DNA from 3 places in the Vibrio algivorus genome. Region 3 is predicted to be linked to each of the others. Evidence: predicted binding sites of a transcription regulator. Region 3 holds the regulator's gene; each other region holds the start of a gene.
What was found. The regulator PurR, encoded in region 3, represses purine synthesis genes. The targets are predictions, from matches to a motif close to TNANGNAAACGTTTNCNTNA.
Positions count from the first base shown of each region.

Region 1: a site for PurR is predicted at 1,864-1,883, ahead of folD (bifunctional methylenetetrahydrofolate dehydrogenase/methenyltetrahydrofolate cyclohydrolase FolD). Genes of this name have one in related genera too.
Region 2: a site for PurR is predicted at 1,753-1,772, ahead of QQJ93_RS14380 (inosine/guanosine kinase). Genes of this name have one in related genera too.

Region 1 is NZ_BSPV01000009.1:315,674-319,806, reverse strand. It holds gene QQJ93_RS13840 (aromatic amino acid transporter) at 1-649, opposite strand, end outside; gene QQJ93_RS13835 (hemerythrin domain-containing protein) at 1,022-1,564, shown strand; tRNA gene QQJ93_RS13830 (tRNA-Arg) at 1,639-1,715, opposite strand; gene folD (bifunctional methylenetetrahydrofolate dehydrogenase/methenyltetrahydrofolate cyclohydrolase FolD) at 1,963-2,817, shown strand; gene QQJ93_RS13820 (efflux RND transporter permease subunit) at 2,994-4,133, opposite strand, start outside.
Region 2 is NZ_BSPV01000009.1:442,758-446,890, forward strand. It holds gene QQJ93_RS14370 (porin) at 1-961, shown strand, start outside; gene QQJ93_RS14375 (DUF2057 family protein) at 1,037-1,675, shown strand; gene QQJ93_RS14380 (inosine/guanosine kinase) at 1,844-3,148, shown strand; gene QQJ93_RS14385 (H-NS family histone-like protein) at 3,528-3,944, opposite strand.
Region 3 is NZ_BSPV01000004.1:247,760-251,892, forward strand. It holds gene QQJ93_RS06865 (ABC transporter permease) at 1-184, opposite strand, end outside; gene QQJ93_RS06870 (ABC transporter substrate-binding protein) at 204-1,364, opposite strand; gene purR (HTH-type transcriptional repressor PurR) at 1,487-2,491, opposite strand; gene elyC (envelope biogenesis factor ElyC) at 2,706-3,503, opposite strand; gene cmoM (tRNA uridine 5-oxyacetic acid(34) methyltransferase CmoM) at 3,616-4,133, shown strand, end outside.

The sequences.
Region 1 (4,133 bases), on a different contig from region 3:
CGCCATAATAAGCACGCATTGAAGCAACAGAGTGATGATAACCAAATGAGGTTAAAGCTATCGGCAGCAACGCCATGGCATATTTAGCGTATTCCCCTTGTTGGTTTGCCACATCCATTAATAAAGAGAAATCAACATGAACGGTTAAGCCAAACACACCAAAAACAAAGCTTAGCAGCATGGTACAAATTAGTACCACTGAAATACGATCCACCGCACGTGTTGAATGCCAAACCACGCTAGAAGCAATAAACACAAACAAGACCGATGCAGTTTTACTTTCAAGCCCTAGTGAGCCTTGCAAAATTAACCCAAACGATGTGGTGTAGGCATAAAGTAAAATTCCACCTACAAAATACACAGTTAAGTTATTAAAGGCATTCACCTTCTCACCCAATAGATCAGATGTCACCGTGTTAAACGAAACATTCAAATCATAAAGCTTAAATGCTTCTAGCAATAACCAACCCGAAACCGTCATCACCGCCATGGTTAAAGCAATGGCCAGTACAGACCAAACCGTCCATGCGCCAGCTCCAGCACTCGGCAACCCAAGCATACCTGCACCAACACAGACACTTGCAATAATACAAGCGCCACCCACCAATGAAGGCTGCTTTGTTGTTGTCGCTGTTGTAACGGTAGTCATAATAAATTCTCTTTACGCTAAATTAAGCCAGTACACCTTGTACCTCTTAAAAACAAACAAGCATCAAGCAAAGAAAATAGGAAGTTAGCCGAAAACGGTATTCAAAAAGAAAGGCAACCAAGTTCTGTCCTGATGTATGCGCTCATAATAGCGACAACAACCAGACTAGTAAACTAGTTAGCTGATACAATATTGAACTTTTGTGATTTGACAGAAGATTTGCTCTATTTTTAAACAAGGGCATTAACTCCCCCTATTCAAGTTGATCTAAATCAACAAACACTAAGTTGCATTTAAAATACCACTTAAAGCCAATGCCCATACTTAATCGAAACGTTATGATGAGAACAGCACTGATTAATGGAGCATATTATGAGCTTACAATGTGGAAAAACAAACCTAACTCAAGATCAATTAAACCAACTAGAATCGATGCCGGCAGATCAACTTGCTGATTTGATTGAATCGACTCATCATCAATATATTCGAGAAACCGGGCCACAATTAATTGAAATGGCGGATAAACTGCTACGAGTACATGCTGAAGAGTCTGAGACCATTCAGAAACTAACACCATTAATTCATGCTTTAGTAAATGAACTCACACCACATTTATACAAAGAAGAGCAAATTTTATTCCCAGCGATTAAAGGCCTTGCCACACAAACACCGCAACAAACCTGCTTTGGTCACATAAGCAACCCAATCCGCGTAATGACCCATGAGCATAATGAAGCCGATCAAATTGTAGTGGCATTGCAGCAAGTGACTCAGAATTTTCAAGCTCCAGAAGAAGCCTGCCAAACCTGGCAACGTTGCTATAAAGTCTGTGAAGAATTTTGCCAAGATTTAATCAATCATATACACGTAGAAGATACGATTCTCTTTCCGACTGCGATAGAGTTGGCTGATTAAGCTGCAAAAAGATTGTAGATAGAATGCAAAAAACCCCAGATAACTGATTAAGTTATCTGGGGTTTCTTTATATATGGCACGCCCTACAGGATTCGAACCTGTGACCACCTGCTTAGAAGGCAGGTGCTCTATCCAGCTGAGCTAAGGGCGCTTTGAGTGGAGGATTATACGAGATGAATACGTTAGGTCAATGGCTTTATGGTGGATTATAGTTTAAGTGCTGAAAAAAAAGGCATTGCTGATTTCAGGCAATTATTCAGTCAGGTTTCCATTCTTTGGTAAAGATGAAAATAAACCTCATTAGCAAACGTTTGCGTTATGGATATTGATCACATAATTTGCGACAATACGCCGCGTTGTCTACTACTGCTAGTCTAATGAGGATCGTAAGGAAAACCATGACTGCTCAAATTATTGATGGAAAGTTAATATCTCAAACCGTTCGTTCGGAAGTAAAAGCTCGTGTTCAGGCTCGTGTTGACGCTGGTTTACGTGCACCAGGCCTTGCTGTTGTACTAGTAGGCAGCGATCCTGCATCTCAAGTTTATGTTGGAAGTAAGCGCCGTGCTTGTGAAGAAGTTGGCTTTGTTTCTAAGTCTTATGATTTACCGACAACCACCACAGAAGCAGAATTGCTTGAAATGGTTGAGCAACTTAACAATGACCCTGAAATTGATGGCATCTTAGTTCAACTCCCTCTTCCTGCTGGCATTGATAGCACAAAAGTTTTAGAAACGATTCACCCAGAAAAAGACGTGGATGGTTTCCACCCATACAACGTGGGCCGTTTATCTCAACGTATTCCTAAGCTACGTTCTTGTACCCCAAAAGGTATTATCACTCTGCTAGAGCGTTACAATATTGATACTCGCGGAAAACATGCTGTCGTTGTTGGTGCATCGAATATTGTTGGCCGTCCAATGACACTAGAGTTATTGCTGGCGGGTTGCACAACGACTACCTGTCATCGCTTTACTAAAGATCTTGAAAGCCATGTACGACAAGCAGACCTACTGGTTGTCGCTGTCGGTAAACCAAACTTTATTCCGGGTGCTTGGATTAAAAAAGGCGCGATTGTGATCGATGTGGGTATCAACCGCATGGAAAATGGCAAACTAATTGGTGATGTGGAATACGATGTCGCGAAAGACAATGCTAGCCACATTACTCCCGTACCTGGTGGCGTTGGCCCAATGACGGTAGCAAGCCTCATTGAAAACACCATGTACGCGTGTGAGAACTTTTCGAAGTAATTATTCTGAACAACAATAAAACATCCCTTATTGATATACATCTTTAATTGACTTTCTTATCCAGAGTTCAGGTTAATTAAAACTCACTCGCTTATAGCGATATATAAAGACAAAAAAGGCAGTGTGTTTAATACTCACTGCCTTTTATATTTCTATTTTATTCGTTGCTTTTCAGACTAATCTTTCGACTCAATCGCCGCTTGTGGCTCTGAAGAGGTTTGTGATTCAGGTTTAGTTTCCTTCCTTTTTACACCAAACAACTTCATTACGCCGACATAAAATAGCGGTACAAAGAAGATAGCCAAGAAGGTTGCAGTCAACATCCCACCAATTACCGAAGTACCAATTGCATGACGAGAGTTTGCCCCTGCACCGGTACTGGTTGCTAACGGTAGTACACCTAAAATAAAGGCGAATGAAGTCATCAAAATAGGACGCAAACGCATACGACATGCTTCTAATGTGGCTTCCACTAATCCCATACCTTTCTCATACAAGTCTTTTGCAAACTCAACGATCAAGATGGCATTTTTGGCCGATAAACCAATAGTTGTTAATAAACCTACCTGTAAGTACACATCGTTTTCTAATCCGCGCATCATTGTAGCTGCAAGTGCCCCAAGTATCCCCAGTGGTACGACTAGAATAACCGCCATCGGGATTGTCCAGCTTTCATATAAAGCCGCGAGACTTAAAAATACAATCAACATAGACAACGCATATAAAATGGGCGCTTGGTCACCAGACTGACGCTCTTGGTACGACATCCCCGTCCAGCTCACTGCAACGCCATCTGGCAAGGTTTTAGCAATATCTTCTATCGCAGCCATCGCATCGCCGGTACTGTAACCCGGTGCGGCTTCACCTAAGATCTCCACTGCTGAGTTACCATTGTAACGCTGTAAGTTTGGAGAACCCATACCCCAACGCGTATGGCTAAAGGCATTAAATGGCACCATTTTGTCTTCATTATTACGCACATACCAATGATTTAAGTCATCTGGCGTCATTCGATATGGTGCATCGGCTTGAATATAAACACGTTTAATTCGGCCTTGATCGATAAAGTCATTCACATAAGATGAGCCCCATGCCATCGACAAGGTTTGGTTAATGTCACTGATGCTCACGCCTAACGCTTTGGCTTTTTCGTAATCAAGATCAATAAAGAATTGTGCTTGATCATCAAGGCCATTTGGACGCACTTTTTGCAATGCTGGATTTTGATTCGCGGCTTGTAATAATGTATTACGTGCAGCCATCAGTTTATCGTGACCAATGCCGGTACGATCTTCTAAATACATATCAAAACCGGT
Region 2 (4,133 bases), on a different contig from region 3:
TCTAAAAACAGATGAAGCGTCAGTTGATTTTTATGGTCAATTACGTACCGAAATGCGTTTTTTAGATAAAGATGATTATAGTGCAGATCTTTCTACAGGCTCTTCGCGTGTAGGTGTAGATGCTAAATATAATGTAACAGATAGTTTTGGCGTTTTAGGTTTAGTCGAAGTTGGTGTTCCTTCAAATGATGATGGTAATGATGTTACAGTACGCCGCCACTTAATCGGTTTTGCTACAGATTTTGGTACTGTACAATTCGGCCGTGATTGGACTACTTCGGATGATCTAGGTGGTACAGATTATTCTTACTTCTTCGGTGGTACAGGTAACTTATACGGTCAGTTAAATGGCGCGCTTGCAGAGTCCCAAATTAAATACTCTCTTGATCTTGATAACTGGTGGGTTAAAGCAACTTATGGTTTAAATGATGACTCAACTAATCAAGATTTAGCTGAAGGTTTTGTGGGTGCATCTTTTGGTGCGTTTAGCTTCCATGCGGGTGGTGGTTACAACCGTAATCATGAGTATGGTGCTAGTGCAACAAGAAGTATTGATGTAAGCAGTACTTATTATGAAGCAACAGGTGTATTTGACGTTACTGATGCTTTACAATTAAGTGCTACATATTACGGTTCGCAAATCGATGTTGAAAATACTGACTTTGATGTTGACCAAAATGCAATTTCTGTTGGTGGTTACTGGACATTTGTTGAAAAGACCTCTTTGTACGCAGGCTATGAATATGTGAAACAAGATGCTGGTGACTACGGTGATGAAGATGGTAACAATGCCTTTGTTGGTGTTGAATACAAGTTTGCTAGCTGGGCTCGTGTATTTGCGGAAGTTGGTTATGCTGACGGTGCGACATTAGGTTTTGTTGATGAAAATGATAACCTTGTTGGGCCTACAACAGCAGATAGCGAAACAAACTTCGGCCTTGGTGCTCGCGTTTACTGGTAATCAAAGATTAAAGTTATGCTAATATCAAAGCTCGGTTTTTACCGGGCTTTTTTATTTTTTAAATAAGGGATGTATATGAGTAAGAAGTTTTTCTCTGCAGTAGGCTGCATTGCATTATTAGCGAGTCAATTGGTCCATGCTGAAGTTCAAATCCCAATTCCAGATAGTGTTAACCTACTGGTCGTTAATTCTCTCAAACCTAAAGTTGAAAAGGGCGGCTTGTTTGGAACTGATACTTTAATTTTGCCTGATGGTGAAAACCAAATTGTATTTAAGTTTCAACCCGGTGTAATGGAAAATGATACCTTACGTCGAGTATACAGTGATGTTATCGTTGCGAAGTTTACGGCTCAAGATGATGAATTGACATTTGTATTGCCAGAGTATCGAGATTTGAACCAAGCTCGTAATGAAATTAATGATTTTGAATGGTCTTTAGTCGATACTCAGGATAACGCTATTGATGTTAAAAAAGAGCCGTTATCAACGACAGGCGTTCAGCTTGGCCGCAACTTTATTGAAGATGTGATGGATTACAACATGCGAGGTGGTGTTGCAGCGATAACTACAGGATCTGTGGTAGCAAAGAGTTTACCAATGAATACTCAAACTAAGCCCGATAGTGAAAATATCTCTCAATTGAAAGCTTGGTACTTGAAAGCAAATGAGCAAGAACGAAAAGATTTTCAAATTTGGTTAATTGACCAAAAATAATAACCAAAATAGATGATGAAAGAAGCGGTCAGTGTGTCGCTTTTTTTCATTGAAAGCTCTGTGTAGTACTTTATTTTATGGGCAAACGGTTGCTATTCGGTGTCATATTGCTGCAATCTAATTTGATGGCTACAATTCAAATTCCTGTTCATAACCTACATAATCTCTATGAAATTCCCCGGCCAACGTAAATCTAAACACTATTTCCCTGTTGATGCTCGTGATCCGCTTGTCAGTCAAGCTCAAGAAAGTAAGCGAATGTCTCGTACTCATATTATCGGTATTGATCAAACTTTGGTTGATATAGAGGCGAAAGTAAGTGATGAGTTCATCGAAAAATATCAATTGAGCAAAGGGCACTCCTTAGTTATTGATGATGAAAAAGCAGAAGCATTATATAACGAATTAAAGGAATATGATCTCGTTACTGATGAATTTGCAGGTGGAACAATAGGGAATACATTACATAATTACTCCGTACTAGCTGATGATAAATCAACCTTATTAGGTGTGATGAGTAATAGTATTAAAATTGGCAGTTATGGATATCGCTACCTTTGTAATACTTCTAGCCGTATGGATTTAAATTATCTACAAGGCGTAGAAGGCCCAATTGGTCGTTGTTTTGCATTAATTAGTGAGAACGGTGAGCGAACCTTTGCAATTAATGAAGGAAAAATGAACCAGTTATTACCAACCAGTATCCCTGAGCATATTTTTGAAAATGCTTCAGCCTTAGTATTAACTGCCTATTTGGTACGTTGTAAAGCGGGTGATCCTATGCCTGATGCAACAATGAAAGCGATTGAATACGCAAAAAAATATGATGTTCCAGTGGTTCTTACTCTAGGAACTAAATATGTGATTCAAGATGATCCTGAATACTGGCGTAATTTTGTTGAGCAGAATGTTTCTGTTTTAGCAATGAATGAAGAAGAAGCTGAAGCTTTAACTGGAGAACATGACCCTTTATTAGCCTCAAATAAAGCGCTAGATTGGGTTGATTTAGTATTATGTACTGCAGGCCCTGTTGGATTATATATGGCTGGCTATACCGAAGAAGAAGCAAAGCGATCAACAAGTTTGCCTTTATTACCTGGCTCGATTGCTGAATTTAATCAGTATGAATTTAGTCGCCCAACGATTCGTTCTCAATGTAAATATCCAATTAAAGTGTACTCTCATATTGCACCTTATATGGGCGGTCCTGAGAAAATTAAGAATACTAATGGAGCCGGTGATGCGGCATTATCTGCGATATTGCATGATATGGCGGCTAATAAATATCATAAAGAAAATATCCCTAATTCAAGTAAACATGAATATCCATTTTTGACTTATTCATCTTTTTCCCAAGTATGCAAGTATGCTAATCGCGTAAGTTATGAAGTATTAGCACAACATTCGCCACGTTTATCTCGAGGCTTACCAGAGAAAGAAGATAGCTTGGAAGAAGCATACTGGGAAAGATAATACCAACTATACCCAAGTAACTTCAAGATGCGAGTTTCAGCAAGATTAAAACAAGTTTTAGGCAAGGCAAATTGAATATGATCATAGCTATTCTATCTCTATTTAATTTAACGCAGCATAAAGCTTGTTTTAGCTTGCCCTTCGGGAGCTTCATCCAAGCCTCTTCTTTTTTATAATAGAAAGGCTGCGTCATATTCGTTCGAAAGGTAATTACATTCCTGTACGAATCTTTCTTGTTTAAAGACTTGGATGACAGCTCTGAATTCTGCATCTTGAAGTCACTTGGGTATCAATGAATTAGATGACCAGAAATTGGGTATAGAAAGAGGCGAATAAAAAAGGGAGCTAAATGCTCCCTTTGTTGTTAATAATTAAATTATTATTTGATTAGGAAATCATCAATTGATTTACCTGCATCAAGAGCTTCTTGAATTGCAGAAGGCGTACGACCTTGGCCTGTCCAAGTCTTACGCTCACCATTTAAAGTATATTCATATTTTGCAGGGCGTGGCTGACGTTTTTTACGTGATTTAGATTTTGATTCACTGCCGCTCATTGCTGAGATAAGATCTTCTAAATCAATGCCGTCTTTTGCAATCATTGCCGCGTACTCGGCTAATTTAGCTTCACGTTCTGCTTGTTCAGCTAATTCTTTTTCTTCAGCTTCTTTTCTTTCTGCTACAACAGTAGTCAGTTTTTCTAGTAATTCTTCTACTTCCGCTAGGGTAAATTCGTCACGAGTGAAAGCACGAAGACTACGAATATTTAGTAACGCTGATTTTTTGATTTCTGACATGTTTGGATCCTATACAGTAGAATTGCTGAATTAAGTTTTATCTAAAATAAATATCCTTTCTAGATAAAGTTAAACTAATTTTATATAGCTTATCTTTTTTAGTCAAAAAATATATTTGTCTAAACAAAGAAATTTGAAGCCCATTTAATATTTATACTCAAATAACTGAGATATATACTATTACAAATA
Region 3 (4,133 bases):
CAACCCCCGGCCAACTGATAGCTGAAATAAATCCATCCAAGGTAAAGATATTTAGACCAAGCGGCGGAATGAAACCAAAAGCAGGGATTACCATGCCTAACACCCCCGGAAAAAGGGGGAGAAAGCAGATCAAAATCACCAGTAAATAACCGATGCTTAGCATACGTCTTTGCTTGCTTTGCATGAGCGCCCTTAATTCGTTGTTATTGGCTATATCGCTCAATCCAAGCCTGTTCTAGTGCGGTTTGCCAACTAGGGTGAGGCTCTTCAATTGAGGGAAATAACATCGTTTTTTGAGCACTGCCTGTTAAGTATTTGGTTTGCAATACTGATGGGTCTCCCCAGACATTGATATCACCTTTACGTGATTGTGCTTGAGGGTTGAGTAGAAAGTTAATTACGACTAATGCCCCTTCTTTTGCATTAGCGTTCCATGGGATGGCAAGAAAATGAATGTTAGACAATGCGCCATTTTTCCATGCATAGGTTTTCGTTGTTGGGGCTAACTTACCGCTTGCTTGGGCTGAAAAAACTTCATTTGGGTTGAAGGTAAGAGCAATATCAATTTGATCATCATCGAGCAATTGCAGCATTTCAGGTTGAGTGGTTGGGAATTGGCGGCCTTGTTGCCATAAATAAGGTTGAATAGCATCTAAGTAATCCCATAAAGGTTGAGTTACTTGAGTAAATGAGTCTTCATCAACGGGCTTAGATAGCGCGCTCTTTTCATCAGAAAGTTCGATAAGTAAGGCTTTTAAAAAGCTAGTGCCATGAAACTGAGGTGGCTTAGGGTAGGTAATACGCCCAGGGTGGTGTTTTGCATAATCGAATAATTGTTGTGCTGACTGTGGGGGTGTCGGTAACTTTTTCTGATCATGAATATAGACTAATTGACCCACCCCCCACGGCGCTTCTAATCCTTCTGTTGGTTCAGAAAAATCATTAGTGACAGGGAGACTAGAGTCGACTTTTTTCCAATTTGGCAAGCTTGAAACGAAAGGGCCGTAGAGTAATTGGTTATTCTTCATTGATTTGAAATTTTCACCATTGATCCACACCATATCGACACTACCACCAGAATGTTTTCCAGCAGTTTTTTCAGCGAGCAGGCGAGTGGTGGTTTCGGAAATATCAGTGACCTTAACGTGGTGAAGTTCAATGCCATACTTTTGTTTTACTTGCTTTGCTACCCAACGAAGATAGTCATTAATCTCTTGGCTACCACCCCAAGCATTAAAGTAAACATCTTGTCCTTTTGCTCGTTGTTCAACTTGTTGCCAATCTAACTGGCTAATGGAGATATCTTTAGCAGAAGAAAGCAGTGGCAGAGTGATCAAAATGAAGCTAAGTAGCAGACGTTTCATGTATATCCTTATACAAAGTTAGGTATATCAATATAGACAGATGATCCGCCTAAAAAATTTCAATAAAAAAACCAACGACATCAGCGCTGGTTTAGTTATTCGTTACTCGGCTAAGAATACTACTATTTCAATGTTTTTACCGAAGAGCGTTCAATAATCTCAGGGAACATCTCAAATGTCTGCTTAGCATGATTTTTATCTTTAATACGCTCTAATAAAATCTCTACCGCATTCTTACCTAGACGACGTTTTGGCTGGTGAACTGTCGTTAAAGGTGGTGAGAAGTAAGGTGAAATATCAATGTTATCGTAACCAATAACCGAAATATCTTCTGGTACTTTCATGCCTTTTTCTTGTAAGCGGCTCATTAAGCCGAGTGCCATAATATCGTTAAAGCAGAAAACGGCGGTTGGTTTTTTCTCCATAGCAAGAATTTTATCTGCAGCGATCACGGCGGTATCACACTCAAAGTTACCTTCAAGTAACCACTCTTCTGGAAGCGTTAAACCGTCTTCCGCTAATGCGCGTTTGCAGCCAGAGATGCGTTCTTTACAGGCAACTTTTTCGAAGTGACCACTTAGACAAGCAATATCTTTGTGACCTTGAGCCATGAGGTAACGAGTTGCTAAATAGCCACCTTCTTCAGAGTTATCGATGATCTTATCTGCTTGAGAGCTTTCTGGGCCCCAATCCATGACGACCTTAGGAATATCTGGGTGACCATCTAGCATCTCTTGTAAATCAGCATCTAAGTCTGAACACATCACTAAAAGGCCATCAACACGTTTGCCAGCTAACATACGAATATAATCACGTTGTTTATCTGCACGGCCACCAGTATTACAAAGGATCAGAGTGTAACCTTTGCGGTAACAATAGCTTTCTACGCCATCTACTACTTCGGCAAAAAATGGATTAGTTGACTGCGTTACTAACATACCAATGGTGCTAGTGGTATTGCATTTCAGACTACGGGCAACAGCGCTTGGGGCATAATTCAGTTCTTTCACTGCGGCCATGACTTTTTCTTGAGTTGCTTCTGCAACAAAACGAGTCTTATTGATGACATGTGACACTGTGGTGGTAGAAACACCTGCAATACGTGCGACATCTTTAATTGTAGCCATAGTGAATTTCCTTTATGCCGACGTCTTCGCCGGATTTATTCTAATCTAAAAAGATAAAAGTCGCCTTTAATCAGCGACTTAATTTTATTCTGTATTTTATGAACTACGATTTTAGTCTTAAATGCCATGACTGACAATCAGATATGGCATTTTTATGACAAAACAAATACCGCACGTTAGCAGCAACGTTATCGATTGCTCGCGTATTATCTCGTTACTCTAACGTTGTAGCCGTACCGGAATTCTTCTGGTTACTTAGTGTGTCGCGTAAAGAAGACCACCATCGACCAAGCTGCTCATACCAATAACGTTCACTTTGCTCTAGATATTTCGCTTGTGGAGAATATTTATCCCATGGCTGTTTAATATCATCAAAAGCTAAGTAATTGGTCGGTGCAGGGATAGGTTCAAGTCCTGCTTTGTTAAACTCACCAATAGCACGTTTCATGTGACTGGCAGAGGTGATCAGTACCATACGTTTATCAGCAACAAAACCTGCCGCTTGATGCGCTTCATCCCAAGTATCTTGAGCACTTTCTAATAGAATGATATCGGATTTTGCTACGCCTAATGAAACAGCAACATTCGCCATCATTCGTGCATTACTTACCGATGTGCCACCGTTATAACCAGACAAAATTAATTTTGCTCCAGGGTAGAGGTGTAAAATACGAATACCTTCCGCAAGACGCATCAAACCATTGCGAGATAGTTCCGAAGTTGCTGGAATATCGTTATCAACAATATGGCCACTTCCTAATACCATGACATAGTCAATGGCGCCATCTACTGGCACAAAAGCTTTATAAGCACGCTCAGTTGGTTTCAATAATGAGGTCGAAATGGGTTGGAAAGAAAATAGAAAGATCCCCATTAAAGAAACAAAAGTGAATAAGCACCCTAAGCCGCGTTTGTAGGTGAACATAATAAGAAATAAGCCAATAAAACCTATAATCAACAAGGCAGGCAAAGGCATAAGCAGAGCACCAATTAATTTTTTCAATTCAAACATTTTAAATAGTCCAAAAATTCATCATTCAGCAGGTAAAACGGAGTAATTGCTTTATTCCTGTAATTGCTGTGACAGAATACACGCAAAATTCAGTTATCTTAAATGAAAAAAAATGGACAATGATCGAAATTTCGATGATATCGCGCATAAATTCGCCAAAAACATCTATGGTTCCGATAAAGGCGATATTCGTCAAGTGATCCTTTGGCAAGATATTGAGCAAGCTTTAGACCGTTTACAACAGAAAAAAGACGTTCTATCTGTATTAGATGCAGGAGGCGGTTTAGCTCAAATGTCGCAAAAAATTGCTCAGTTAGGGCATCAAGTCACGTTGTGTGATATTTCCAGTGAAATGTTGGCGTTAGCTAAGCAAAATATTGATAATAATGGATTATATTCACAATTTCGCTTTGTTCATTCTGCTATTCAACATCTCGATGAACACTTAAGTGAGAAGTCGGATTTAGTGTTATTTCATGCTGTGATGGAATGGTTGGAAAATCCGCAGCAAGTATTAGCAAGCTTACTTGAAAAGGTAAAGCCGGGCGGCATCATTTCAGTGATGTTTTATAATCACCACGGTTTGGTTTTGAAAAATGTAACTTGTGGTAATATTCCTCACATTTTGCA